Linked DNA regions of Leptothrix cholodnii SP-6. The protein of the gene in region 2 interacts with the protein of the main gene of each other region in a pairwise test. Links are inferred from orthologs where the notes say so. Each region holds a gene or a part of one and is shown on either strand. Other genes may lie near its edges. The genes, in order: LCHO_RS01145 and recJ.

What was found.
Region 1: the proteins of recJ (region 2) and LCHO_RS01145 interact in binary tests that used the Escherichia coli proteins (3 or more experiments, as listed by UniProt). The link is inferred for Leptothrix cholodnii SP-6 from one-to-one orthologs.

What each region holds. Positions count from the first base shown.
Region 1 is NC_010524.1:237,646-252,558, reverse strand. The notes cover bases 6,190-9,381. They hold LCHO_RS01145 (DNA topoisomerase III), read right to left. Parts: upstream 9,021-9,381; coding sequence 6,390-9,020; downstream 6,190-6,389. Other genes in these bases: LCHO_RS01140 (SET domain-containing protein), read left to right, coding at 9,144-9,381; LCHO_RS01150 (HD-GYP domain-containing protein), read right to left, coding at 6,190-6,393. In the rest of the region: LCHO_RS01175 (sensor histidine kinase), read right to left, coding at 1-1,304; LCHO_RS01170 (hypothetical protein), read right to left, coding at 1,308-1,496; LCHO_RS23580 (hypothetical protein), read right to left, coding at 1,545-1,718; LCHO_RS01165 (MFS transporter), read right to left, coding at 1,826-3,499; LCHO_RS01160 (PIN domain-containing protein), read left to right, coding at 3,727-4,218; LCHO_RS01155 (AEC family transporter), read right to left, coding at 4,264-5,220; more of LCHO_RS01150, read right to left, coding at 5,242-6,189; more of LCHO_RS01140, read left to right, coding at 9,382-9,683; LCHO_RS01135 (biotin--[acetyl-CoA-carboxylase] ligase), read left to right, coding at 9,692-10,480; LCHO_RS01130 (hypothetical protein), read left to right, coding at 10,474-11,133; LCHO_RS01125 (DUF3322 domain-containing protein), read right to left, coding at 11,122-12,336; LCHO_RS01120 (ATP-binding protein), read right to left, coding at 12,333-14,913.
Region 2 is NC_010524.1:2,594,579-2,608,654, forward strand. The notes cover bases 11,063-14,002. They hold recJ (single-stranded-DNA-specific exonuclease RecJ), read left to right. Parts: upstream 11,063-11,632; coding sequence 11,633-13,372; downstream 13,373-14,002. Other genes in these bases: LCHO_RS11980 (putative signal peptide protein), read left to right, coding at 11,063-11,631; LCHO_RS11990 (ABC transporter substrate-binding protein), read right to left, coding at 13,409-14,002. Also shown: LCHO_RS11920 (DUF1501 domain-containing protein), read right to left, coding at 1-689; LCHO_RS11925 (DUF1800 domain-containing protein), read right to left, coding at 698-2,512; LCHO_RS11930 (CapA family protein), read right to left, coding at 2,663-3,688; LCHO_RS11935 (hypothetical protein), read right to left, coding at 3,688-4,116; LCHO_RS11940 (Crp/Fnr family transcriptional regulator), read right to left, coding at 4,161-4,655; LCHO_RS11945 (class I SAM-dependent methyltransferase), read left to right, coding at 4,792-6,063; LCHO_RS11950 (hypothetical protein), read left to right, coding at 6,178-6,942; LCHO_RS11955 (GTP-binding protein), read left to right, coding at 6,939-7,562; LCHO_RS11960 (roadblock/LC7 domain-containing protein), read left to right, coding at 7,626-8,147; LCHO_RS11965 (hypothetical protein), read left to right, coding at 8,144-8,521; lipoprotein-releasing ABC transporter ATP-binding protein LolD, read right to left, coding at 8,546-9,244; LCHO_RS11975 (lipoprotein-releasing ABC transporter permease subunit), read right to left, coding at 9,237-10,493; more of LCHO_RS11980, read left to right, coding at 10,591-11,062; more of LCHO_RS11990, read right to left, coding at 14,003-14,076. UniProt on the Escherichia coli protein: Single-stranded-DNA-specific exonuclease.

The DNA.
Region 1 (14,913 bases), 2.4 Mb from region 2 along the record:
AGCATCGCCGGCGCGAACTGGGCCACCGCGGCAAAGCTGATCAGGCCGATGCTGACCAGCGCGTAGGCCTCGCCGGCCAGGTGGTAGTACAGGTAGCCGAGCAGCAGGATGGCGACGATCGCCGCGCGCCGGATCGCCAGCAGCAGCCCGGTCAGGTCACCGGCGCGCGACCAGCGCGGCCAGCGCAGCAGCAGCGGCATGACAAGGTCGTTGCAGACCATCGTCGAGACCGCGATGGCCTCGACGATCACCATGCCGGTGGCCGCCGACAGCCCGCCGACGAAGGCGATCAGCGCCAGCGCCGACTGGCCGCCGGCCAGCGGCAGGCTGAGCACGAAGCTGTCGGCGTTCATGCCGCCGGCCGAGAAATACAGCAGGCCGCCGAGCGCGATCGGCAGCACGAACAGGTTGATCAGCAGCAGGTAGGCCGGAAAGGCCCAGGCGGCGCGCTTGAGGTGGCTCTCGTCGACGTTCTCGACCACCATCACCTGGAACTGGCGCGGCAGGAAGATCACCGACAGCATCGACAGCATCGTCAGCGCGAACCACTGCGCATACGGGAAGCTGCGGCCCTGTTCGAGGCGCAGCAGCTGGCGCAGTTCGGGCACCGCGGCGGCACGCTCGAACAGGTCGGCCGGCCCGCCGAACAGGCCCCAGGTGACGAACACGCCCACCGCCAGGAACGCCACCAGCTTGACCACCGACTCGAAGGCGATCGCCAGCACCATGCCCTCGTGGCGCTCGGTGCTGTCGAGGTGGCGGGTGCCGAACACCATCGTGAAGCCGGCCAGCGCCAGCGCGACGTAGAGCGTGCTGTCGCGCCACAAGGCCGGTGCGGCCAGCAGCGGCTCGCCCAGCGGCGTGGTCATCAGCGCGTAGCCGCCGGCGACGGCTTTGAGCTGCAGCGCGATGTAGGGCACGATGCCGACCACCGTGATCAGCGTCACCAGGCCGGCCAGCAGCGGGCTCTTGCCGTAGCGGCTGGCGACGAAGTCGGCGATCGAGGTCAGGCGGTAGGTGCGCGCGATGCGGATCATCTTGCGCACCACCGACCAGGCCAGCACCATCGCCAGCATCGGGCCGAGGTAGATCGGCAGGAACCAGACCCCGCCCGAGGCGGCCCGGCCGACGCTGCCGAAATAGGTCCAGGCGGTGCAGTAGACCGCCATCGACAGCGCGTAGACCCAGGCGTTGCCGATCACCGATCGGCCCTGCGCGGCGCGCCGGTCGCCCCACCAGGCGACCGCGAACAGCAGCGTCAGGTAGGCGAACGAAGCACCCAGCACCAGGGCCGGCGAGAGCATGTCTCAGCTCTCCATCAACCAGGCCAGGAGGCCGATCAGCACGGCCCAGACCGCGAACAGCGCGGCCGGGAACAGCGGCAGGCCGAAGACCATCGCCTCGTGATCCCACAGCGCCAGCAGCGGGAAGTTGAACAGCAGCAGCGCCGCCCCGAACAAGGCGACCAGGCGCTGGCTCAGGAGCGGCGCACGCATGGCCGGCTCAGCGGGATGCGGGCAGGCGGCCCACGGCGTTCAGGCGGCTCAGGCGCCGGATGCGGCCGAAGCGGCCACGGCCGGCGCCGAGGCGGCGGGTGCGGCCTCGTGAGCCGGCATGCCGTGCTGCTCACCGCCCATGTCGACGTTGGCACCGCTTTGCATCAGCATGTAAAGCCCGAGGCCGGCGAAGGCGGCGAAGCCGACTGCAATTTTCCACATGTCTGGATCCTTGATTGAGTTGGGAGGGTGATCACGAAAGAAGCGCCCCGCAGGGCGCTTCGACATTGTGCGAGAACGAGGCGCCGGTTGCGCAGCCTCGTTCAGGCTCAGTCGTCGGCGTAGATGTCGACGTCCTTGGTTTCCTTGATGAACAGCATGCCGATGACGAAGGTCGCGCCGGCGATGATGATCGGATACCAGAGGCCGTTGTACATGTTGCCGGTCTGCGCCACGATGGCGAAGGCGGTGGTGGGCAGCAGGCCGCCGAACCAGCCGTTGCCGATGTGGTACGGCAGGCTCATCGAGGTGTAGCGGATGCGGGTCGGGAACATCTCCACCAGCATCGCCGCGATCGGGCCGTAGACCATCGTCACGTAGATCACGAGGATCGTCAGGATGACGATGATCTTCAGCTTGTCGACCTTGGCCGGATCGGCCTTGGCCGGGTAGCCGGCGGCCTTGAGCGCATCGGCGACGGCCTTCTTGAACTCGGCGTCCTTCTTCTTGGCTTCGTCAGCCGCCAGGCCGGCCGAGGTGTAGCCCTCGATGACCGTCGTGCCCACCGTGATCTTGGCGGGGCCGGTGGCCTCGATGTTGTCGTAGCTGACCGAAGCGCCGGCCAGCACCTGCTTGGCGATGTCGCAGGAGCTGGTGAACTTCTTCGTGCCGGTCGGGTTGAACTGGAACGAGCACTCCTTGGGGTCGGCCGTGATGGTGACCTTGGCGTTGGCCTGGGCCGTCGCGAGGTCCGGGTTGGCGGCCTGGGTCAGCGCCTTGAACAGCGGGAAGAAGGTCAGCGCGGCGATCAGGCAGCCGGCCATGATGATGGGCTTGCGGCCGATCTTGTCGGACAGCGCGCCGAACACGATGAAGAACGGCGTGCCGATCACCAGCGAGGCAGCGACCAGCACGTTGGCGGTGGCGCCGTCGACCTTGAGGGCCTGCGTCAGGAAGAACAGCGCGTAGAACTGGCCCGTGTACCAGACAACGGCCTGGCCGGCGGTCAGGCCGATCAGCGCCAGGATCACGATCTTCAGGTTCTTCCACTGGCCGAACGACTCCGACAGCGGCGCCTTCGAGGTCTTGCCCTCTTCCTTCATCTTCTTGAAGGCGGGCGATTCGTTCATCGACAGGCGGATCCACACGCTGATGGCCAGCAGGGCGATCGAGACGATGAACGGGATGCGCCAGCCCCAGTCGGCGAAGGCGGCTTCGCCGATCGCGGTGCGGGTGCCGAGAATGACCATCAGCGACAGGAACAGGCCCAGCGTCGCGGTGGTCTGGATCCACGCCGTGTAGGCGCCGCGCTTGCCGTGCGGCGCGTGTTCGGCCACGTAGGTGGCGGCACCGCCGTATTCACCGCCGAGCGCCAGGCCCTGCAGCATGCGCAGCGCGATCAGGATCACCGGCGCGGCCACGCCGATCGACTCGTAGTTGGGCAGGATGCCGACGATGAACGTCGCCAGGCCCATGATCAGGATCGTCACCAGGAAGGTGTACTTGCGGCCGATCATGTCGCCCAGGCGACCGAACACCAGCGCGCCGAACGGGCGCACGATGAAGCCGGCGGCAAAGGCGAGCAGCGCGAAGATGAAGGCCGAGCCGGCATCCAGTCCCGCGAAGAACTGCTTGGCGATGATGGCTGCGAGCGAGCCGTAGAGGTAGAAGTCGTACCACTCGAACACCGTGCCCAGCGAGGAGGCGAAGATCACCTTCCGCTCTTCGGGTGTCATGGCCGGCGGAACGGCCTTCTTGGTCGCATTGATCGGGATGCTGGACATGTTGTCTCCTGTATTCGTCTGCAAACGGCGTCTTGAGCGCGTGAGCGCACTGTCAAAGCGAGGACTGACCAATTCCTGACGCGTTTCCAACGCTCGCTTACAAGATCGGCAGTAACCCGCAAGAACGATTTCGCGATGTGAGATTCTTGATGGAAATCAGGCCTGACCTCGGGATAGTCCTGAGTCGTTCACACCGGAGCGCACACCGTCGGGATAATCCGGCCGCGATGAGCCACTCCTCCCCGATTCCGACCCCGCCGCGCCCCGGCCGGCCGCCGCGCGTGGTGCTCGAGACCTCCGTGGTGATCTCGGCGCTGATGTTCGGCGGCGGCGCGGGAGCGCAGCTGCGGCGGGCCTGGCAGGAGGGCTACTGCCGCCCGCTGCTGTGCAAGGCCACCGTGCTCGACCTGACCCGATCGCTGGCGAGCCCGCAGCTCGGCTTGAGCCGCCACGAGCAGGAACAGCTGCTGGGCGACTACCTGCCGCACGCCCTGAAGGTGCGGGTGCCCGAGGCCAGCGGGCCGGCGCCGGCCGACGAGCCCGCGGCGCTCGCCTTCGTGCGCCTGGCGATGGCCGGCCGCGCCCATGTGCTGGTCAGCGGCGACGTCGGGCTGCTGGCCATGCAGGGCCGGCTGAGCTGCCGGGTGATGGCGCTCGAGCCCTTCCTGAACCACATCGCCAGCGCCGGCATCCGGCCGCTGGCATTGCGGCCGCGCTGAGGCGCACCACCCGTCAGGGCGTCAGGGCGTCAGGGCGTCAGGGCGTCAGAGCAGCAGGCTCAGCCACAGCGGCGCGGTCAGCGCGAAGCCCAGCGTCGACAGCACGATCGCCGCGCTGGCCTCGCCCTCGAGCGTGCGGTAGCGCTGCGCGAACAGCAGCGCGTTGCTGCCGCTGGGCAGCGCGGCGGCCATCACCAGCACCGCCAGCGGCAGGCCGCGCAGACCGAACACCCACACGCCCAGCGCCGCCACGATCGCCGGCAGCAACAGCAGCTTGAGCATCACCAGCCCCAGCAGACGCTGCCAGCTGCTGCCCAGCCCGTACTGCGCCAGCGAGGCGCCGATCAGCACCAGGCACAGCGGCACGCCGGCCTGGCCGAGCGTGAGCAGCATGTTGTCGGCCACCGGATGCAGCTGCCAGCCCGTCAGGTGCCAGGCCAGGCCGGCCAGCACCGGCAGCACGACCGGGTGGATCAGCGTCTGGCGGGCGATGGTCAGCAGCAGGCTGCCGAGCGCGGCCGCGCTGCCACGGCGCGCGGCGGCATGGGCGATGTCGACCTCGGCCAGCACCGTCAGCAGGCTCAGCAGCACCAGCGCGTGCAGGCTGACGATCGCCAGGTGCAGCTGCAGCCCGGCCTCGCCGAACAGCGCAGCGGCAAACGGCAGGCCGACCTGCACCGTGTTGCCGAAACTCAGCGACACCGCGCGCACCGCCGGATCGGCCGGATGGGCCGGCCCGCGGCGCCGGTAGACGTACCAGATCGCCAGCGCCCAGAGCACCAGCGGGCCGAAGAACGCCAGCAGCAGCGGCCCCGGCAGGTCGGACAGGTCGATCCCGGCGGTGGTGCGGAACAGCAGCGCCGGCAGGAACAGCCCGAACGCCGCGCTGGCCAGCGCCCGTTGCCCGTCGGCGCCGCCGAGCACGCCCAGGCGCGTGGCGCCGTAGCCGATCGCGATCATCGCGAACAGCGCCAGCAGCTTGTAGGCCAGATCCCAGGTCATGTCGTCGGGCGGCGGCGCCGCTCAGCAGGCCGCCACGCCATCGGCGTCGTGAAAGCGGGTGCGGATGGCCTCCAGCGCGGCAGGCTCGGCGAGCAGGGCCTCGACCATCTCGGCGTCGAGCCGCCCGGCCGCGGCCATGCGGCGCAGTTCGGCGGCGACCTCGTCGTGGCGCCAGGCCGGCTTGTACGGCCGCTCGCTGCGCAGCGCGTCGTAGATGTCGGCCACCGTGATGATGCGTGCGGCGTCCGGCAGCTCGGCGCCCCGCAGGCCGCGCGGATAACCGCTGCCGTCGATGCGCTCGTGGTGGCCGGCGACGATCTGGCGCAGCACCTGCACGCCGGCCAGGTGGGCCAGCGAGAAGGTCTCGATCAGGCGTTCGACGATCTGCTCGCCCTTGTCGACGTGTTCGGTCATCTGGCGCCACTCGTCGGCGTCGAGCGCGCCGGGCTTGAGCATGATGTGGTCGGGCACGCCGATCTTGCCGATGTCGTGCAGCGGCGCGAACAGGTAGACATGCTCGATGAACTCGTCGTCGTAGCCGCGTGCGTGCGCCAGCCGCAGCGCGATCAGCTGGGCGAAGGCGGCCATGCGCGACAGGTGGCTGCCGGTCTCGATGTCGCGCAGGTTGGCGAACTCGCGGGCGATCTGGATCGAGCCGACCAGCATGCGCATGGTCGACAGCTCCTGGCTCAGCAGCATCGCGATCAGGCTGGCGTAGGGCCGCAGGCGCTCGCAGACCAGCGGCTGGAACGCCGACGGCGTCAGGGCGTCGAAGAACAGCAGGCCGATCAGGTTCTCGTGATCGAACAGCGGCAGCGTGTACGAGCTGCGATAACCCTGCGCCAGCAGCCACTCGGTGTGCGCATGGCCGTGGCCGTGCAGCTCGGTCTGCATGTCGTCGATGACCCGCTCGCCGCGCTCGCGCACCAGCGCCGACAGCGAGGCGCTGTCGGCCAGCCGGAACTGGTACGCCTGCAGCGGCTGGGCCGAGGTCGTGCTGTGCACGAAGGTCTTGAGCAGCCCGTCTTCAGGCTCGTGGAGCGCGCACGAGATGCGATCGACCGCCGGCACCAGGCGGCGGATCTGGGCGTGCAGCACCGCCAGCCGGCTGGTCACGCTGTCGTGGCTGTGGGCACCGACTTCGAGCAGGTGCAGCGCCTCGGGGATGGTCATGAGGCCTTCGCGGCCGCCTTCTTGGCCGGCACCCGCGCCGCACGCGGCTCGAACTCGAACACCACCTTGCCCTCCTTCTTGTCGAACACCAGGAAGGCCTTGAACTTGCGCTTGGTCTTGTTGGAGACGAAGCCGTCGAGCAGCGCGGTCTTGCCTTCGATCAGCAGCTTGTTCATCTGCTCGTGCGTGACGGGCTGCTGCAGGATGATCTTGCCGGTCTTGAAGTCGCAGGTCTGGGGCGCGCCCACCGCGTGCTCGCAGACGTAGCTGGTGCCGTGTTCGTAGACGTGGCCCTTGCACTTCGGGCAGCTGCCGAGGCTGGTCTGGGCGCTGAAGTCGACCGGCTCGCCGGACTCGTCGTCCTTCTTGGCGTCCTCGCCGAAGTCGAACTCGAGCTTCCAGTTGTTGATCTCGTCGTCGCGCACCAGCTTGAGCTCGGCCGTGAACGGCCAGCCGGCCTTGGAGCGGAAGCCCTCCAGCGGGCCGATCTTGTGGTCGCGCAGGAAGGCCTCGGCCTCGTGCAGCTCGAAGCTGCGCGAGCCCGGGATCTTGCTGATCGAGAAGCCGCAGCCGCTGCCCTCGGCGCCGCTGCTGCCGTTGGCGTCACGGCCGACGCAGGCGAAGCGGCGGTAGTTCTCCTTGACCACGCCGCCGCAGTTCGGGCAGGGCGCCTTCAGCGTCGCGTAGTCGCCGGGGATGGTGTCGCGGTCGTATTCCTTGGCCTTCTTGACGATGCGCTGCGCCATGTCGGCGATGCCGTGCATGAAGGCATCGCGGCTGAGCTGGCCCTTCTCCATCTGGCTGAGCTGGTATTCCCACTGGCCGGTCAGCTCGGGCTTGGTCAGGTCCTCGATCGCCAGGCCGCGCAGCAGCGTCATGAGCTGGAAGGCCTTGGCGGTGGCGATCAGGTCGCGGCCCTCGCGCAGCATGTATTTCTCGAGGATCAGGCCTTCGATCACCTGCGCGCGGGTGGCCGGCGTGCCCAGGCCCTTCTCCTGCATCGCGGCCTTGAGCTCCTCGTCGTCGATCAGCTTGCCGGCGCCTTCCATCGCGCTCAGCAGCGTGGCCTCGTTGTAGCGCGCGGGCGGCCGGGTCTTGAGCGGCGAGATGCGCAGCTCCTCAGCCTGCACCGTCTCGCCGGGCTTGACCGGCACCAGGTTGGCGTCCTCGTCCTGCGCGTCCTTGCCGTAGACCGCCAGCCAGCCCGGGTTGACCAGCACCTTGCCGTTGGTCTGGAACTGCAGCGGCGAGGTCACCCCCTTGGGCAGCGACTGGCTCGCCGACTGAGCCACCGGCACCTCGGTGATGCGGGTCGTGACCATGAATTCGGCCGACGGGTAGAACACCGCGATGAAGCGCTTGACCACCATGTCGTAGAGCTTGGCCTCGATCTCGCTCAGGCTGCGCGGCGCCTGCAGGGTCGGGATGATGGCGAAGTGGTCCGAGATCTTGCTGTTGTCGAACACCCGCTTGACCGGCTTGACGTAGCCGGCATCGAGCGCCTTGCGGGCATGCTGGGCCAGCTCGCGCAGGGGGCCGGGCAGGTCCTCGCTGGCGATCATCGCCAGCGTCTCCTTGGCCACCGGCACGTAGTCCTCGGGCAGCGCACGGGCGTCGGTCCGCGGATAGGTCAGCACCTTGTGTTTTTCGTACAGCGCCTGGGCGATCGACAGCGTCGTCTTGGCCGAGAAGCCGAAGCGGCCGTTGGCCTCGCGCTGCAGCGTCGTCAGGTCGTAGAGCAGCGGGCTGGCCTGGGTGCTGGGCTTGGCCTCCTCGCGCACCGTGCCGGTCCGGCCGCGCACCGCGGCGGCGATGGCGTCGGCCTCGGCCTCGCTCCAGAGCCGGTCGGCGCGGCGCTCGAGGTCGTCGTCCTTCTTGAACTTGGGGTCGAACCACTTGCCCTCGTACAAGCCGGCGGCGGCGCCGAAGTCGGCCCGCACCTCCCAGTACGGCCGCGAGACGTGCTTGCGGATCTTCTCCTCGCGCTCGACCACGATCGACAGCGTGGGCGTCTGCACCCGCCCGACGGTGGTGAGAAAGAAGCCGCCGTCGCGCGAGTTGAAGGCCGTCATCGCCCGCGTGCCGTTGATGCCGACCAGCCAGTCGGCCTCGCTGCGGCTGCGCGCGGCTTCGGCCAGGCCGCGCATCTCGGCGTCCGAGCGCAGCTTCTCGAAGCCGTCGCGGATCGCCTGCGGCGTCATGCTCTGCAGCCACAGGCGCTGCACCGGCTTGGTGCCGACCTTGGCGCCCAGCGCGTACTGCTCGATCAGGCGGAAGATCAGCTCGCCCTCGCGCCCGGCGTCGCAGGCGTTGATGAGATGGGTGACGTCCTTGCGCTTGATCAGCTTGACCAGCGCACTGAGCCGCCCCTTGCTCTTGTCGATCGGCTCCAGATCGAAGTGCGGCGGCACCACCGGCAGGTTGTTGAAGCTCCATTTGCCGCGCTTGACGTCGTATTCCTCGGGCGCGCGGATCTCGACCAGGTGGCCGACCGCCGACGAGACGACGTAGTGGTCGTTCTCGAAATGTTCGGCGTGTTTCTCGAACTTGCCCGACGTCGTCGTCAACGCACGCACGATGTCCTGCGCGACGGACGGCTTTTCGGCGATGACCAGTGACTTGCTCATGTTCCTTGACCCTGCTTGTGCCACCGGCCCCGGGCCGGTGCGCTCTCTACAATCTGCGTTACACGTGCGCGCGCTCATGCGCGCGCGCTCACACCCTCAATCTAACCAGATCTGAAAACGCCCATGCCGACGCGCCGAGCCAGCCCTGCCCCCGAGCGCCCCGCGCGAGCCCCGAAACCCGCACCGGTCGCCGCGGTCGAGGCACCGCCGCGCAAGGACCCGCGGCGCATCCAGGTGCGCCGCTCGGGCGTGCACGGCAAGGGCGTGTTCGCGCTGCAGCCGCTGAAGAAAGGCGAGCTGCTGATCGAATACAAGGGCGAGATGATCGGCTGGGACGAGGCGCTGCGCCGCCATCCGCACGACCCCGCGCAGCCCAACCACACCTTCTACTTCCACGTCGACGAGCAGCGGGTCATCGACGGCGCCGTCAACGGCAACGCGGCGCGCTGGATCAACCACGCCTGCGCGCCCAACTGCGAGGCCGAGATCGACGGCGATCGCATCTTCATCAAGGCCCGGCGCGCCATCAAGGCCGGCGAGGAGCTGTTCTTCGACTACCAGCTGGTGATCGACGAGCGCTACACCGCCCGGCTCAAGAAGGACTACGCCTGCTGGTGCGGCCACAAGACCTGCCGCGGTACGATGCTGGCGCCCAAACGCTGAAGACTGCCTTGCCCTCCACGATCCTCAACTGGGATGCCGAAGACCTCTGGCTCGCGCTGGAGCCCCATGCCCCGGGCCTGAGCATCGAGGTGCTGCCCGAAACCGCATCGACCAACACCGCCCTGCTCGAACGCGCCCGCGCCGGCGACAGCGCGCCCTGCCTGCTGGTGGCCGAGCGCCAGAACGCCGGTCGCGGCCGGCTCGGCCGCAGCTGGAGTTCCGCACCCGGGCGCTCGCTGACCTTCTCGCTCGCCTGCCCGCTCGCACCGGCCGACTGGTCGGGCCTGTCGCTGGCGGTCGGGCTGGCGCTGGCCGAGGCGCTGCATCCGCGCATCGGCATCAAGTGGCCCAACGACCTGTGGCTGCGCGGCGACGACCGCAAGCTCGGCGGCATCCTGATCGAGACGCTGATGGCGCCCGGCAGCGCGGACGGTGCACGCCAGGTGGTGGTCGGTGTCGGCCTGAACATCGAGCCGCTGGGCGACGCCGAGACGGCCCCGTTCGGCAGCGGCTATGCGTGCCTGCAGGAGCTCGATCCGGCTGCCAGCGCGCCGCTCGCGCTGCACCGCGTGGCGCTGCCGCTGTGGCGGGCGCTGCAGGATTTCGAGCGTCACGGCCTGGCCCCGCTGTTGCCGCGTTTTGCCGCGCGTGACGTGCTGGCCGGCCGCCCGGTGCAGGCCGGCGATCGGCACGGCACGGCCTGCGGCATCGCGCCCGACGGCGCCCTGCTGCTGCGCGACGCCGCCGGCCAGATCCACGCCGTGCACAGCGGCGAAGTGAGCGCGCGCCCATGCTGAGGGGCCTGCTGGCGGCGCTGCTCCTGGCCAATCTGATGTTCTTCAGCTGGAGCCGCGGCTGGCTCGACGACGTGGTCGGCCTGTCGCCGCAGCGCGACCGCGAACCGCAGCGGCTGGCCGCGCAGATCGCGCCCGAGGCGCTGCAGATCCTGCCGCCCGCCACGCTGACCCGGCGCGCGCCGCCGCCGGTCTGCCTGGAGGCCGGCCCTTTCACGCCGGCCGAGCTGCCGCAGGCCGAAAGCGCCCTGCGCCGCGCCCTGCCCGAAGGCGGCTGGGCGCTGCTGACGCGCGAGCGCCCGGGCAGCTGGATGGCCTACATGGGGCGCTACAACTCCAAGGTGACGATGCAGCGTCGCGCCGAAGAACTGCGCCGGCGCGAAGTCGCGTTCGAGGAAGTGCGCAACCTGCCCGACTACGAACCCGGCTTCATCTTCGGCCGCTACAACCGCGAGGCCGACGCCCGGGAGAGCGTGCGCCGCCTGCAGGAGCAGAAGGTGCGCTTCGCCCGCGTGGTGCGGCTCGAGCCGCCCAGCACCAGCCACGTGCTGCGCGTGCCCAAGGCCGACCCGGCGACCCAGGAACGCCTGACCCAGATCGACGACCTGCCGCAAGGCCGCAAGCTGCAGCCCTGCGGACGCGACTCACGCCCCTGACGGCACCCCGCCGCACGACAGCGCCGCGAGCACCTGCTCGACGCGGCCGAAGCCGATGCGCTCCTGCTCCAGCCGCACCGGTGCATCCCGCAATCGGCGCCAGCGCAGGTCGTCGTAGAGCCAGCGCTCGGCGTCGTCCAGGTGCGGCAGATCGCGTTGCGTGGGCTGCGGCTCGTCGACCCACTGCGCCTCGTGCGCCAGCAAGGTGTCGTGGTCCATCAGCAAGGCGCGCGCCTGCGGGAAATGCGCGCGCAGCTGATCGAGGATCGCAAAGCCGTGGGTGTCGATGTCGCCCCAGTAGTGCAGCGCACGGCGGTGCAGCCACCCGGCCTGCGACATGGCCTCGAAGCCGTAACCCGCGCCGAACACCACCAGGCCGTCGGCCACCGGCGGGAAGGCCAGGAAGTTGATCTCGTTCTCGGTGACGAACACCCGCCGCACGGCCGGCGGGTCCAGCCGTGCGAAGGCCTGCTGCGTCAGCGTGTAGTCGGCGTCGGTGCCGCTCACCCAGGCGGCATGCCGCGGATCGAGAAACCGCAGGCGCACCCGCAAGGGCTTGTCGCGAAAGCCGTAGCGGCGTGCAAACTGCGCCGCGCCGCCGGCCGTCGCGTCGATGGCATCGGGCGGCAGCGCCAGATCGAACAGCTCGGCCAGCACGCCGCGCTGCGCTTCGATGAACTTGCTGTGGATGCCCGGCAGATCGACCTGGCGCAGGTAGACGCCCGGGCGCGGATGCGCCTGCAGCCAGGCCACCAGATCGAGCAACTGCGGCCAGACCTCGGCCAGCGACAGCGCGCGCAAGGGCTGGCGCTGCAGCCACGGCAAGAGCGCCGGCTGACGCTCGCGCGTGGCGGCCAGCACGGACTGGAACACCCGCGCCTCGCGCGCCTTGCCGATGACCTGCAGGGCATCGTCGAGCGTGTCGACCCAGGCCTCGGCCGGCAGGCTGTTCTGGCCGATGACGCGGTGCCGCACCTCGCGCAGCACCAGCCGGTAGCCCGCGCGCGAGCCTTGCTGCAGATCGGCCACCCAGCGGCGCACCGCGTCGAAACGCTCGGACAGGTCGCTCGACGACGGCACCCGCAGCGTCAGCCGCAGCGGGAAAAGCTGCGTCGGCGCGACCCGCTCGGCCAGCAGCTCGCCCTTGTCCCAGCGCCGCTGCACCTGGGCGCGCAGGTCGGCGGGCAAGCTCCAGTCGCTCATGGCATCGACCCGTCGCGCTGTGCGCGGTAGTCCTCGATGCCGAGGTTGCGCAGCTTCGAGGCGCTGCCGTCCTCGTTGTGCACGAAGCCCACGCTGGCCACGAAGGGTTCGATGATGTGGATCTTCTGCAGCGGCGTGACGATCAGCAGCTGCAGGTTGAGCTGCTGGAACAGGCGCAGGCCGTATTGCGCCGACTCGTCCGAGCCACGGCCGAAGGCCTCGTCGATGACGACGAAGCGGAACGTCCGCGAGCGCAGCGCGCCCCATTCCAGCCCGAACTGGTAGGCCAGGCTGGCGGCCAGGATGGTGTAGGCGAGCTTCTCCTTCTGCCCGCCGGACTTGCCGCCCGAATCGGAGAAGTGCTCGAACTCGCTGCCGTCCTCGCGCCAGCGTTCGCTGGCGGCAAACACGAACCACTGCCGCACGTCGGTCACCTTGGCGGCCCAGCGCCGGTCGGCTTCGGCCGAACCTTCACGGCCGCGGAAACGCTCGATGATCTGCCTGACCTGCAGGAACTTGGCCTCGGAATACTGCGCATCGTCCGAGCCGGTCAGCGTGCCTTCGGTGCAGGCGCGCAACTCGGTCTGGAAGTCGCGCACGTCGGCGTCGGTGGCGGTCTGGGCTTCGAGCGCGATGAAGCGGCCGGGGTTGTAGTCGATCTGCGTCAGCGACTCGTTGATGCGCGCGATGCGCTCCTTGATGGTCTCGCGCTCGCGGTGCAGTTGCGACTGGAAATGCGCCACCTCGCGGATGGTGTTTTCATTGAGCAGCTCCTTGAAGCGGGCGACGAACCGCGGCAGGTCGTCGGCCTTGAGCTGCGCCAGCATCGCGCGGTACTCGGCGCCGGCGGCCACGCTGGCATCGACCTCCTGGGTGTCGAGCTTGAAGGCTTCCTTGTATTGGGCCATCGCGCGCACGATCTTCTCGCCCAGGTGGGCGAGCCGCTTGTCGTCGGCGTCGATGCGCGCCTGCAGCCAGCGCCGCATCTCCTGCTCGCGGCCGTCGCAGTTTTCGACGCTCAGGGCCTGATCGCCCAGGGCCAGCGCACGCCAGCCCTCGATCAGGCCGAAGTGCGCGGCCCGAGCGGCGAAGTCGGCGGCGTCCAGCTTCTGCTGCGCCTGCTCGCGCAGCGCCCGGGCCTGCTCGTGTTTCAGCGCGCAGCGGGTCTGTTCGGCTTCACGATCCTTCAGCTTGCGACCGGTGTCGTCGCGGACCGACTCCAGCGTGGCCAGCTGCACGGCCAGCGTCTTCAGCACGTCGGAGGCGGCCTCCAGCCGCTGTTTCTCATCCTGCAAGGCGGCCAGTTCGGTGACGCTGCTGCGCCAGTCGAGCTCGGTGAAATCGCGGTATTCCTCCAGCTTGTCGAGTGCCTGCAGTCGCTCGCGCAGGGCCGCCTGTTCGTTCTGCAGCGCGGCCAGGCGCTGGCCGGTCTCGATCAGCCGCGCCTGCAGCACCCGGGCCCTGGATTCGAGCGCGGCGATCTTGGCCTGGTTGCTCCAGCCGAGCACGTAGCGGCTGCGGTCGTCGATGCGGTGGCGGTCGTCCTTCTCGTGGCGTTCGCCCGGTGACTTGATCTGGCCGGCGCGGGTGATGGCGCGCGCCTCGCGGCGGAACTGCTCCTGCCCGGTGCAGCAGGCCAGGTCGAAGCGGTGCGCCAGTTCGCGCTCGAGCCAGCCGTAGAACGGCGTGTCGGGCTTGATCGCCAGCTTGCGCGCCAGCGAATCGGGCTGCAGCGCGGGCAGATCGCCGCGGCCGTCCTGGCTCGAACCCCTGGCCTTGGGACGGATGCGGAAGTAGACCAGCCGGCCCTTCAGCTGCGTGCGGTCGACCCAGTCGCTGACCGCGGCGTAGTGTTCGTCGGGCACCAGCAGCGACAGGCCGAAGCTGCGCAGCAGCCGTTCGGCGGCGCCCTCCCAGTCGCGCTCGTCGTCGCGCACCTGGATCAGTTCGCCGGCATACGGCAGGTCGGCCTCGCGCAGCTTCAAGGCCTCGCACAACGCAGCACGCAGCACCACCTGCTGCGCGTCGATGTTGCTGCGGCGCGCCTTCAGGCTGGCGATCTCGGCCAGCATCTCGTCGTGTTCCTTGCGGCCCTGGGCAAAGGCCACGCCCAGTTCGTTGAGCGCGTTCTGCGCCCTCGCCTCGTGCTCGGCAGCGGCCTCGCGCAGCGGCGCACACAAGGCGCGCTGGTTCAGGAAATCCTCGGCGCTGTGCATCGCCAGCAGGCCGAGCGTCTGGCGCAGCGCGTCGTAGCGGCCGGCCTTGTCGGTGCGGCGCCGTTTCTCGGTTTCCTTGCGCGCGATGTCCAGCGCCAGGCGCTCGATGCGGTCGCCGCCACTGTCGGCGATCGCGCGCCGCAGCTCGCGTTCCTGCGAGAGCTGCTCGCGCTGCAGGGCGGTGAGGCGCTCGATCTGGCTGAGGTGGCGCGCCAGATCGTCGCCCAGGTGCTGCAGGCGTTGGTCCAGCAGCTCGGCCTTGAGCCCGGCAAACCAGGCCTGCAGCGCCTCGCGTGCGGCGCGCTGGGCCTCGACCGCGGCGGCGAGTTCGCCATGGCGCTCGCAGTCGGCCACCAGCGGC
Region 2 (14,076 bases):
TACTGGCGCGCGGTCTGGCCGGCCAGCCAGACACTGGCGCCGCTGGCCGAGATGGCGGTGAACATGGCCCGGCTGTTGTCGCTCATCAGCCGATCGGCCATGCGCCCACCCCAGCCGCTGCGCGCGCCCTCGGGCGACAGCGCCTGCCAGAGGTTCTGCTGGTCGTTGTGGCTGAACAGCTTGGCCGGCTTGGGGTGGCCGATGCTGGCGTACTGCGCCTTGCTGGTCGGCTGCACCAGCGGTCCGACATTGGCCAGCACCGCCAGCCGCTTGCTGATGTTGAAGTTGTTCGCCAGACCGCCCAGCAGCGGATGCACGGCCAAGCTGCGGCCGGCCAGCGTGAGCGGCAACACGCCGCCCAGCCGGGCCGGCGAACCGGCCGCGGCGCTCGCATCGGGCAAGGTGCCGGCGGCCAGCAGCGCGATGCTGTCGGGCACCTGGTTGCGCACGCCCTGGTAGGCGGCCCAGGCCGGCGCATCGGTGGCCAGCACGGTGTTGAAGCTGTCGTTGCCACCGTTGAGAAACACGCACACCAGCGCCTTGTAGTCGCCGGCGGTCTGCGCGGCCGCCTGGCCGCTGGCGGCCAGCAGCGTGGCCAATGGCAGGGCGCCCGGCGCGGTCATGCCCACCAGCGCGCCGGCACGGCGCAGGAACTCGCGGCGCGTGGCCGTCGATAACTTTTGCGACATCACGGCACTCACTTCTGGACGATGAACTCGGGCGACACCACGCTCAGGTAGAGCGCCAGCCGGACACGATTGGAGTTGGCGGCTTCCCAGGCCACCATGTTCGTGCTCGTGAGCAGCGGAATGGTGATCGACTCCACGGCCGCCTGGATCTGATCGGCCAGTGCGGCGGGCATGGCGCCACCGAACAGGCGGCTGTTCATCAGCGCCACCAGTTCATCGGGCTTGTGGGCGGCTGCCCGTGCAGCCGAGAGGTCGAGCTGCACATCCCGCGTGCTCGCGCCGGCGGGCGTCTCGCCCACCCCGTTGTTCTGCACCACGCTGCGCATGAAGTTGGCATAACCGGCCACGCTGGTCTCGTGCGTGATCTGCATCTCGGGCACGGTCAGCGAACGGGCCGCGGCCAGCGTGTTGGGCGGCACGTAGCCGGGGCGGTAGAAGTTGAAGACCGAGGGCGAACGCAGCGGCGTCTGGCCCAGCGAGGTGCCGGGGTCGTCGGTGTTGCCGATCAACCAGTGGCTGGAGGTGGACGTGGCACCGAACGCACGCAGGACCTTGCTCAGGCGCAGCACCGGCTCGCGCAGCTTGCCGAAGCTGTCGCGCTGCGCGGCCGAGGGCGCGCGGGCTTCGGTGTCGAGCAGCACGGCCTTGACCACGGCCTTGAGATCGCCGCGCACGCCGCTGCCGTTGTTGTTGAACACCTTGGCCACCCGCTCCACATACGCCGGGCTGGGATGGCTGGTGACCAGGCGCTGGATCAGCTGGCGGCCGATGAAGGGGCCGACGTTCGGGTGGGCGGCGAGCCGGTCGAGCGCGACTTTCAGGCTGGCATCGCCGTCGCTGCCGCCGGCCACCGTGCTGCCGAGAAACGCCTTCTCGCTGGCCGAGTGGTACTTCGCGTAGCTGCGCATCGATGCGATGCTGCGATCCGGGTAGGCCTTGGCCGATTCGTTCCAGCCGTGAAAGCAGCTGTCGCTGGTGTCGCCGTTGCAGTGCCAGCTCCAGCCGGTGAAGACCTTGGCCAGGCCGGAGATGTCGTCGGCGCCGTAGGTCTCGCGCGGGCCACCGGCGCTGGCGCTGCCGTCGAGGTCGAGTTCGACCAGGCCGATCGAGAACAGCTGCATCACCTCGCGGGCGAAATTCTCGTCGGGCACGCGGCCCTTGGCGAGGTCTTCCTTCTGGTTGCGCAGGTGCGAGAGGTAGATGCCCATCACCGGGTGCAGCGAGACATCCTGCAGCAGCTGGCGATAGTTGCCGAACGCATGCTGGCCGAGCATGTCGTAGTAGCTGGTGACACCGCGCGGCTGATCGTTGACGCCCGAATCGACCATCGACACCACCATGATCTGCGACAGCGCGTAGGCCACCCGCTGGCGCAGCTGGTCGGGCGCGCTGACGGCGTTGTGCCAGAAGCTGTGATAGACCTCGGTGCGGCTGACAGCGGTCGGGTCGGCGGCCTTGTTCTGCCGGTCCAGCATCTCCCAGTGCGTGCGGCTGGACGTGGCCGGCTTGGCCATCTGCTCGTCGATCCAGGCGCTGGCACCGAGATCCCTGACGCGCTGGACCTCGATCGGCGTGGCGCCGAAGGTGGCCTGGTCGAGCAGGCGCACGGCTTCGGCCTCGCTGGTGACGGGCACACGGGCAGCGGCGCCGGTCTCGTCGCTCGAAGCGCCGCCGCCGCCGCAGGCAGCGAGCATCAGCGACAGGCTCAGCACGGCGGCCGCCAGCGGCAGGCGCAGGCGGGCCTGCGCGGCGATCCGGGTGGACGGGGTTGCAGGTATCAGTGGCATCAATTCGGGCGGTGGCATCGCGGCGATCAGACTCATCGACAGACTTGCGGGCGCACCCGGCGCCCGCTCAAGAGGCGATCATCGACGAGGGCTGCGCATGATCGGCGTGCAGAGTGGGCATCTGCCAGCAGCGTTCCATGTGCTTACCGCTGTCACCACCCAGGCACGGGGGACGTCACACCCGCGTCAGGGGCTCGGTGCAACACCGGGACGAGGCCGGCAGACCCGCACGACCGGCAGGCCGCGCCGACCGCAAGGCGTGGCCACCTGCGGCTCGGGCGTGGGCGTGCCGGCCTCGTCCATGCGCGCCTGCAGCGTGTCCCAGGCGACGACGCCGTGGCGGTCGACGCCCAGGCGCAGCAGCCAGCCGATCCGCCCGGGGCCCGGCTCGAAGCCGTCGAACACGAAATTGCCCAGGCTCCAGATGATCGGCTTGCCGCGGTAGGTGTCGGCGCCCTGCGTGACGTGCGGGTGGCCGCCGACCACCGCATCAGCACCGGCGTCGATCATCAGCCGGGCGAGCTGGCGCTGGCGCTGGCTGGGCTCGGGCTCGCGCTCCCAGCCCCAGTGCATGAACGGGATGATCACGTCGGCGCCGGCGCGGCGGGCGGCGCGGATGTCGGCCAGCACGTGGCTGTCCTCGCTCCAGGCCACGCCGGCCCAGCTGGCGCCGGCCTCGAAGCTGCGCGGCTTGAACTCGTTGTAGCCCAGCACGGCGATGCGCAGGCCCTGGCGCTCGATCCACAGCGGCCGGTGCGCCTCGGCCAGGTTGCTGCCGCCGCCGAAGGTGGCGATGCCCGCGCCCTGCACCAGCGCCATGGTTTCGAGAAAGGCGGCGCGGCCGTAGTCGCCCGAATGGTTGTTCGACAACGCCAGCGCGTCGAAGCGGCCGGCGAGCACCTTCAGCACCCGCGGGTGGGCGCGGAAGGTGTAGATCTTGTTGTCCATCGGCGCGCCGACGGTGGCGATCGGCACCTCGAGGTTGCCGATGCGGTAGTCGGCCTCACGCAGCCAGGGGTCGAAGGCGGCCAGCGGGTCGCCGCCGGCCTCGATGGTCCGGCCCGGGCCGTCGTCGAGCATCAGGTCGCCGACGAAGACCAGGCGCAACGGTGCCGATGCCGATGCCGATGCCGGTGGCGGCGCGGCGCCGGCAGCGGTCACGAGCAGCAGGGCGGCCATCAGCGCCAGGCCGCAGCGGATCTGCTTGAACATCATCGCGCGCTCCGATCGGCGCGGCGTTCGCACCAGTATTGCAACTCGCCATCACGCACCGGCTCGTAGACCCACTGCAGGCCGGTGAACCCGCCCGGCGCACCGGGCCGCAGCCGCGGCGGTGGCCAGGCGACGGCCTGCTGATGGATCGGCACCGGGCCGCCCTCGCGGTCGGCATAGGTGTAGAGCTTGACCGCCGCCAGCGCGGCCGGTTCGGTCTGCACGACGATGCGGAACAGGAAATACGAGCCGATCGCCACCGGCGCCACCGCGTAGGGGCTGGCCACCGGGCTGGCACGCAGGATCTGCGTCTCGCCGCCATAGGTGACGTGGCACAGCACCTGCGGCGCCGGGCGGGCCGAGGCCAGCGCCGGCAATGCGATCAGGGCGGCGCAGGCGAACAGGAATGGGCGTGCGGAAGAAGGCATGGCGCGATTGTCGACGCCGCGCACGGTCGCCGCGATCAGGCCGGTCAGAGCGACTGGAACACCGTGTCCACGCTCGACGGCAGCTCGCCGACCATCGCCTGGAACAGCAGCTCGTCGGTGACGCGCAGGCGCCGGCAGACCTCGCGGCCGATGTTCATCTGCACCAGCGCGAACTGCTCGACGTCGTGTTCGTACAGCCGCAGCAGATCGTCGGGCGACAGCTCGATGGCCACGCAGTCGGCGTCGGCGCGCACCGAGGCGCTGCGGTCGGCCAGGTCCATCAGCGCCATCTCGCCGAAGCAGTCGCCGGGGCCGAGCGTGCGCAGCTTGAAGTCGCGGTCGCGCCAGCTCTTGCGCACCGACACCTCGCCGGTCTCCAGCACGTACATCGAGCAGGCCGGCTCGCCCTGCCGGAAGAAGAACTCGCGCGCCCTGACCTCGCGCAGGCGGGTCTGCGCCAGCAGGAACTCGAGTGCGGACGGGCTGAGCGCGCCGAAGATCGGCATGCGCTGCAGCATCTCGATGCGTTGGGCCTGCATCTGTGCGGTCTCCTCGGAGCGGAGTGGGATCGGCAGCGGCAACGATAGCGCAGCCGGGCGCGCCTGCAGGGCCCGGCCGGGGCGATCGCCGACAATCGCAGGCTGCCGCGCCTCCGCTGCGCCCACCGGTTCCGCCATGTTCACCGACCTGATCCCCGACTCTTCCCCGACCGCTGCGACCGCCGCGCCCGACGACCGCGCGCGCTTCTTCCGGCTGCTGACCACCGCCGTGGCCGGCGGCAAGCTGGTGCGGCTGACGCTGGGCCAGTACCGCGGCGGCGAGGCCGGCCTGGAGCGGCTGCTGGTGCGCCCGATCACGCTGCGCGACGAGCCCTGCCTGCAGATGGTCTGGCGCCACACCACCCGGGACATCACCAAGAACCCGCCGAACGCGCAGGCGCTGGCGCTGCTCGACGAGCTGATCGGCGCGAGCTTCGGCCACGCCCACATGGACACCGACACGCAGGAGGTGCAGCTGGGCGTGCGCATCAAGGGCGGCCAGCCGCGCTACCGGCTGCAGGTGGGCCGACGCGCCCAGGCCGCGGCGCCCGCCGGCGACGCGGCACAGGGCCACAACCGCGACAAGCAGCGCCCGCTGGCGCTCGAGCGGCCGTGCTGGGTCGACCTGGGCGTGGCCACCGCGCAGGGCGCGCTGGTGCCGTCGATGGCGCGCAAGTGGAAGCAGATCAACAAGTTCACCGAGATCTTCGGCGCCGCGCTGGCCGCCTCGCCGCTGGCCGATGCGCCGAGCGTGCGGGTGGTCGACTTCGGCTGCGGCAAGGCCTACCTGACGTTCGCGATGCACGAGCTGCTGCGCGGCCTGGGCAAGCAGGCGCTGGTGACGGGCGTGGAGCTGCGCGAAGACCTGGTCAAGCTGTGCAACCGCGTCGCCCGCCAGCACGGCCATGACGGGTTGACGTTCGACGCCGGTGACGTGCGCAGCCACGCCGTGGCGCCGATGGACGTGATGGTGGCGCTGCACGCCTGCGACATCGCCACCGACTACGCCATCCACCTGGGCCTGCAGGCGGGTGCGTCGATCATCATGTGCTCGCCGTGCTGCCACAAGCAGCTGCGGCCCCAGATCAAGACGCCGGCGATGCTGCGGCCGATGCTGCAGCACGGCGTGCACCTGGGCCAGGAGGCCGAGATGGTGACAGACAGCCTGCGCGCGCTGCTGCTCGACGCGGCGGGCTACGACACCCAGGTGTTCGAGTTCGTGTCGCTGGAGCACACCAACAAGAACAAGATGATCCTGGCGGTGCGCCGCGCCAAGGATCGACCGGGCCATGCCGAGGCGATCCGGGCCCAGATCGCCGAGATCAAGGCCTTCTACGGCATCCGCGAGCAGTGCCTGGAAACCCTGCTGACAAATTCTTCAATTCCGACTCCGGATATGAAAAACTAGCGTCCTTGTCAAACCCCTAGATCAAGGTTGCGGCGCGGGCCGCCGCTCAGAAAGCGCACAGGTGTGGAAATGATCCGGACCACCGGGCGATTCCTGGAGAGGCCATCCCCGTCCGTGTCCGCACGACCGGAGCCGAACCACTACGCCCTGTGGTCGCCGCATCGGGATTCGCGTGAGGTCATCCTCTGGAAATCGCTGCTGAGCTTTCGGGGTGAACCCTGGCACTGGGTGAACGAATCCGAGGCGGCGCGCTGGTTCATCGTCGACGTGGCACGCGGTGTGGCGCCGGATCTCACCGCCACCATCGAGCGCGACGGCCGGCTGCACGGCATCGCCCTGGCGCGCAACTGGATCGACCTGCCAGCGCCGTGCTGGACCTTCTTTCGGGTGCCGCTGCAGCACGACAGCGTGACGCGCTGGCTCGATCAGCTGGTCGGGCGCGCGCCCGGTGCGACGGTGCCGGCCGACGATGCCAGCAGCGAGCGCTGGTCAGGGCAGGCGCTTCGGCTGCACCGCTGGCCCGACGTCAACCGCTACGGCAATGCCTCGGTCGAACTGGCGGTGGCCTGCGGGCGCCTGCTGCGCGGCTGGACCCCCTATCCCTTGCTGGTCCACGGCCTGCGCGACACCCAGGCGCTGCACCGGCTGCTGCACGACGCCCAGCTCAGGGGCTGGCTCGACAGCGTGCCGGCCGAGTTGCAGACGCAGGCGGGCGCATCGGCGCCGGTCGACCTGTCGGCGCTGCCGGTGCTCAACGAGCGGGTCGACATCGTGCCCGGCCTGCCGCGCCCGCCCGCCCCAGCGGCCCCTCCCGCCCCGCAAGGGAGCGAGTCGCGCCGCTGGGGCCTCTTGCGACGCCTCTGGCAACGTTACGCATGACATCCCTTTTGCGCCCCCTGTCGCGCCCGGCCCTGCGGCCCCTGATCGGCGACAGCCTGAGCGATCGCGTCACCTTCGTCGGCCCCTACGGCGTGGGCAAGACCACCGCCTTGCGCGCGGTGTCGGACATCCCGGTGCTCGACACCGACGTGCCGATGACACGCGAACAGCTCGGCGCGGACAGCCACAAGACCCGCACCACCGTCGGTTTCGACTACGGCGAGTGGCAGTTCGGCGATGGCTCGCGCATCAGCCTGTGCGGCCTGCCGGGGCAGGAGCGCTTCGATGCCGTCTGGGACGCGTTGCTGCCGCAGAGCAGTGGCGTGGTGCTCTGGCTGTTCGGCGACCGGCCCGGCGGCAGCGCCGAGGGCGTGGCCGAAATGGCCCGCTGGGTCAGCGCGATCGCCGCGCGGGTGCCGGTGGTGCGGCTGGCGGTGGCGATCACCCGCCTGCCGGCCGGTTTTGCCGACAGCGCGCTCGACCCCTACCGCGACGCACTGCAGGCCTGGCATCCGATGGCACCGGTGCTGTCGGCCGATCCGCGCAGCGCAGCCGACGTGCGGCAGGTCATCGCCGTGTCGCTGGCCAGCCCCGCGGCGGCCGTGACGGCGGTGGCCTGAACCGTGCCGCCACGTCGCATCCGGGCAGATGGACTGGCCTTTCGTCAATACCTGAGGTGGCAGATGGATTCGATGGCGATGGGCAAGCGGGCGGTGCCCGCGATGGAGCTGCTGGCCGCACGCCTGCCGCAGCTGCGCAGCGCGGTGCTGTGCACCGGCGACGGTTTCAACGTCTGCTCGATCGGCGTCACCGAGAGCCAGCTGGGCAAGCTCGCCGCGCTGGCCAGCTCGCTGTTCACGATGGGCGAGGCCACCTTGTCGAGCCTGTCCGACGATGACAGCACCGGCGGACCGCCCGGCCTGGACGTGCTGACCCTCGAAGCCGGGGGTTCGATCCTGGTGGCCGTGCAGGTGCCGCACCCGACCCAGCCGCTGGTGCTGATGATCGGCGCGCGCAGTACCCCGCTGGGCGTGCTGCACCTGCGCGCACGCCAGAGCGCCGACGAGCTGGGCCGCCTGTTCGGTGCCGGCCCGCGCCTGCAGGCCGGCCGCCCGAGCCAACCGAGCCACCCGATGGCGCCGACCGCGACCGCGCCGCATCCGATCCCGACACGACAACCCACCCACGGAGACACCGCACCATGAACCTCGACATCGCCCAGCTCGACGCCGCCGTCAACGACCTCAAGGGTCTGCTGAAAGACGGCCTGCTGGCCACCGACATCTGGGACCGTGAAACCGGCCTTTCGCTGGCCGGCCACAACGCCCAGCCGGCCGCGGTGGCGCTGTTCACGCAGGTCACCAACGACCTGGTGGCGGTGCTCAGCAATGCGGGTTTTCCGTCGCTGCGCCGCTACCTGCTGCTCGATCTCGACGGCAATTCCACCGTGATGGTGATCCGCCACGGCGAGGACGTGCTGCAGGGCATGCTGCTCAACAACCAGCGCGCCAACCTCGGCCTGCTGATCGCCGTGGCCCTGCCGCGGATGCTGGAGTCGGTGGCCAAGGCGCGGCTCTGAGGCTCAAAGAGACAAGGGCCGCACTCAGGGAACGATCGAACCCTTGTCGAGCCGCAGCACGCGGTCGCAGCGCGCGGCCAGCGTGGTGTCGTGCGTGACCAGCACGAAGGCCGTGCCCTGGCGGCGCGCCAGGTCGAGCATCAGCTCGAACACCTGGGCGGCGGTTTCGCGGTCGAGGTTGCCGGTGGGTTCGTCGGCCAGCACGCAGGCCGGCTGGCTGACCAGCGCCCGCGCGATCGCCACCCGCTGGCGCTCGCCGCCCGACAGCTCGCTGGGCCGATGCCGCGTGCGCGCGGCCAGGCCCACGCTCGCCAGCATCGCCTGCGCCGCCTCGCGTGCATCGGCCATCGAGCCACGCCGGATCAACAGCGGCATCGCCACGTTATCGAGCGCGCTGAACTCGGGCAGCAAGTGGTGGAACTGATAGATGAACCCGAGGTGGCGGTTGCGCCAGCGGCCCTGCTCGGTGGCGTTCAGCCCGGCCAGGCGGCGGCCCATCAGCATGACCTCGCCGCTGGTGGGCGCGTCGAGCCCGCCCATCAGGTGCAGCAAGGTGCTCTTGCCCGAGCCCGAGGCCCCCACCACCGCGACGATCTCGCCGCGCGAGATGGTCAGGTCGACACCGCGCAGCACGGTGACGTCGAGCCCGTCGTCGCCGCCCTCGTGGTAGCGCCGCACCAGGCCGGTGGCCTTCAGCACCGCGTGGTTCACGCTGTCATTCATAACGCAGCGCCTCGGCCGGGTTGACACGGCTGGCGCGCCAGCTCGGATACAGCGTGGCCAGGAAGGCCAGCACCAGCGAGGTGATCACGATCGGCATGATGTCGGCGCTCTGCGGGTCGCTGGGCATGCGCGTGATGAGGTAGATGTTGCCGGGCAGGAAGCTGATGTTCAACAGCCGCTCGATCGCCGGCACGATGACGTCGATGTTGAGCGCCACCGCCAGCCCCAGCAGCAGCCCGCCGAAGGTGCCGATCACGCCCGAGGTGGCGCCCTGCACCATGAAGATGCCCATCACCGAGCGCGGGCTCGCGCCCAGCGTGCGCAGGATGGCGATGTCGGCGCGCTTGTCGGTCACCGTCATCACCAGCGTCGACACCAGGTTGAAGGCCGCCACCGCGACGATCAGCGTCAGGATCAGGCTCATCATGCGTTTCTCGATCTGCACCGCGTCGAACCAGGTCGCGTTGGTGCGGGTCCAGTCGCGCACCTGATAGGCCGGGCCGAGGCCGCCGACCAGGTCGGCCGCCACCGTGCGGGCCTGGTGCAGGTCGGCCAGCCGCAGCTGCACGCCCTGCGGGCCGCCGGTGCGGAACAGCCGCGCGGCGTCGTCGATGTGCATCAGCGCCATGCCGCTGTCGTATTCGTAGTGGCCGGCGTTGAACACGCCCGCCACCGTCACCTGCTTCAAGCGCGGCACCACGCCGGCCGGCGTGGTCTGGCCGCTGGGGGTGACGAGCGTGATGCTGTCGCCCTCCTGCACGCCCAGGCTGCGCGCCAGCTGCGCGCCGAGCACGACGCCCCAGCTGCCGGGCTGCAGGCGCTTGAGCACGCCGTCCTTGAGCTGCGCGCCCAGCGCGGTGACATCGGCCTCTTCGGCCGGATCGATGCCGCGCACCAGCACGCCGCGCATGTCGTCGCCGCGGGCGATCAGCGCCTGCGCAGCCACGAAAGGGGCCGTCGCCTTGACCTGCGGATGGCGCTGCAGTTGTGCCGCCAGCGCCTGCCAGTCGGCCAGCGGCTCGCCGCCGTTGCCGTAGACCTCGACGTGCGCGATCACGCTCAGCATGCGGTCGCGCACTTCCTTCTGGAAGCCGTTCATCACGCTGAGCACGATGATCAGCGCCGCCACGCCGAGCGCGATGCCGAGCATCGACACGCCCGAGATGAAGGAGATGAAGCCGTTGCGACGTCCACCGCGACCGGCTCGGGTGTAGCGCCAACCGATGCGCATTTCATAGGGCCAGTTCATGGGGTCGGCATGCTAACTGACACCTGCCGCGCGGCTTGGCCCCGGCCGGATAATCCGCGCTGCCCCTGAACCGACCGCAGCCAGCGTCCGCCCACCCGTGTCCCCATCCCCCGCCCAGCCCGCCCCGCACCTGCTGGTGCCCCACGCCAGCGGCATCTCCGCCGCCGCCCAGGCCGCCTTGCAGGTGCTGAAACTGCCCCGCCTGGAAGCGCTGCTCGAACGGCTGACCGAAACCGGCGCACCCGGCCCCGCACCCTCGGCCCATGCGGCCCATGCCAGCCGGCCGGGCACGGCCACCGAGCACGACGAAGCCGACGAATACAGCCTCAGCGCGCCGCACGAACACGTGCTGGCGCAGCTCCACGGCTGGCAGGGCGGCGACGGCCGCTGGCCCTGGGCCGCCGCGCTGGCCGCCGCCGACGGCGTGGCCGACGGCGGCGATCCGCACACCGCCTGGGGCCTGGTCACGCCGGTGCACTGGCAGGTCGGCAGCGACCAGATCTCGCTGCTCGACCCGGCCCTGCTCGAGCTCGGCGCCGACGAATCGCGCGCGCTGTTCGAGGCCCTGCTGCCCTCTTTCGAGGCCGAAGGCTGGCGCCTGATCTGGGGCGCGCCGCTGCGCTGGTACGCCCGCCACGCCAGCCTGGCCGGCCTGCGCACCGCCTCGCTCGACCGCGCCATCGGCCGCAGCCTCGACCTCTGGCTCAGCGACGACCTGCAGGCGCGCCGCCTGCGCCGCCTGCAGGTGGAGGCGCAGATGCTGTGGCACGAACACCCCGTCAACGAGGCCCGCGACGCGGCCCACCAGTGGCGCGTCAACTCCTTCTGGCTCAGCGGCTGCGGCGTGGCCCAGCCGGTGCTGCCGATCGCCGGCCTGCAGGTCGACGACAGCCTGCGCGCCGCCTTGCTGGCCGGCGACTGGCAACGCTGGTGCGACGCCTGGCAGGCGCTCGACGCCGGGCCGATCACCGAGCTGCTGGCGCGTGCCGAACGCGGCGAGCCGGTCACGCTGACGCTGTGCGGCGAACGCCGCGCGCGCCAATGGCAGGCCCGGCCGCAGGGCTGGCTGACGAAACTACGCCGGCGCCTGGGCGGCGGCTCGGGCGGCGGTGCGGCGGTCGTGCTGGGAGAACTTTGAGATGAGCACCCCGCAGATCGACATCCGCGACGTCCCGCCGCGCGCCGCCTGGGCGCTGGAGCAGGCCGGCGTTCACCCGCTGCTGGCGCGCCTGTACGCGGCGCGCGGCATCCGCACGCCGTCCGAACTCGACGACGGCCTGGCGCGCCTGATCCCGCCCACCGAACTGCTCGGCGCCGACGCCGCTGCGCGCCTGCTGGCCGACGCGCTGCAGGCCGGCGAGCGCATCGTCATCGTGGCCGACTACGACTGCGACGGCGCCACCGCCTGCGCCGTCGCGCTGCGTGGCCTGGCGATGCTGGGCGCCCGCCCCGGCACGCTGCAGCATGTGGTGCCCGACCGCGCGGTGCACGGCTACGGCCTGACGCCGACCATCGTCGACCTGGCGCTGGCCCGCCCGGCGCACGAGCGCCCGAGCGTGCTGGTGACAGTCGACAACGGCATCGCCAGCCACGCCGGCGTGGCGCACGCGCAAGCGCTGGGCATGAAGGTGCTCGTCACCGACCACCACCTGCCCGCGGCCGACGCCAACGGCGCGGTGACGCTGCCCACGGCCGACGTGATCGTCAACCCCAACCAGCCCGGCTGCGCGTTCGAGAGCAAGGCGCTGGCCGGGGTCGGCGTGATGTTCTACGTGCTGCTGGCGCTGCGCGCGGAGTTGCGTGCACGGGGTGCCTTCGATGCCGCGAATCAGCCACGGCTCGATGCGCTGCTCGACCTGGTCGCGCTCGGCACCGTGGCCGACGTGGTGCGGCTCGACGCCAACAACCGCCGGCTGGTCGCGCAGGGCCTGAAACGCATCCGCAGCGGGCGCATGCAGGCGGGCGTGGCGGCGCTGTTCGTGGCCGCCGGGCGTGATCCGATGAAAGCCAGCGGCTTCGACTTCGGCTTCGCGCTCGGCCCACGACTGAACGCCGCCGGGCGCCTGGCCGACATGGGCCTGGGCATCGCCTGCCTGCTGAGCGACGACCCGGGCCACGCCACCGAACTGGCGCAGCAGCTCGACGCCATCAACCGCCAGCGCCGCGAGGTCGAAAGCGGCATGAAGGAGCAGGCCGAGGTGCTGCTGGAGCGCCTGATGCCCGCCGGCGAGCCGCCGCCGGCGCTGTCGCTCTACGACCCCGAGTTTCATGAAGGCGTGGTCGGCATCGTCGCCGGCCGGCTGAAGGAGCGGCTGCACCGGCCGACCTTCGTGTTCGCACGCGGGGCCGACGGCCACCTCAAGGGCTCGGGCCGCTCGATCCCGGGATTTCACCTGCGCGACGCACTCGACCTGGTCGCCAAGCGCCACCCCGAGGTGCTCAAGAAGTTCGGCGGCCACGCGATGGCGGCCGGCTGCACGATCGACGAGGCCGACTTCGCCACCTTCGATGTCGCGCTGCAGCGGGTCGCCACCGAATGGCTGTCACCGGCCGCGCTGCAGCGCCGCCTGGCCACCGACGGCCCGCTGGAACGGCAGTGGTTCGACACCGACGTGGTGCAGCTGCTCGACGCGGCGGTCTGGGGCCAGGCCTTCGAGGCGCCGCTGTTCACCGACGAGGTCGACGTGGTGAGCCAGCGCCTGGTCGGCGAAAAGCACATGAAGCTCAGCGTGCGCCACGCCGGTCAACTGCGCGAGGCGATCTGGTTCGGCCACACCGAGGCCCTGCCCGCGCGCGTTCGGCTGGCCTACCGGCTCAGCCTGGACGAATACCAGGGCCGCAAGCGCGTGCAGATGGTGGTGGAAGCAGCGGCGGCCTGAACGCCGGCGGGCGCCCGCGTTCAGGGCCCGCAAGGCTTACGGCAGGTACTTCCAGGCGCCGTTGTCGATCGTCACCATCACGCGGGCGCGCTGGTCGAGGCCCAGGTGATCGGTGGCCGACATGTTGAAGATGCCGTGCGCGCCGGGCAGTTCCTTGACCTGCTCGATCGCGTCACGCAGCGCGACGCGGAACTCGGGCGTGCCCGGCTGCGCCTTCTTCAGTGCCACCGGCACCGCTGCGGTCATCAGCAGGCCGGCGTCCCAGGCGTGGGCGCCGAAGGTGCTGACGCTGCCCTTGCCGTAGGCGGCTTCGTACTTGGCGACGTAATCGCTGGCGCTCTTCTTCAGCGGATGCTTGGCCGGCAGCTGGTCGGCCACCAGCACCGGGCCGCTGGGCAGGATGGTGCCGTCGACGTCCTTGCCGCCCACGCGCAGGAAGTCGTTGTTGGCCACGCCGTGGGTCTGGTACTGCTTGCCGGTGAAGCCGCGTTCCTTCAACGCCTTGGCCGGCAGCGCGGCGGGCGTGCCCGAGCCGGCGACCAGCACCGCGTCGGGCTGCGCGGCCATCAGCTTGAGCACCTGCGCGGTCACCGAGGTGTCGGCGCGCGCATAACGCTCGCTGGCGACGATCTGGATGCCCTTGAGCCCGGCGGCCTTGGTGAACTCCTGGAACCAGCCTTCGCCGTAGGCATCGGCAAAACCGA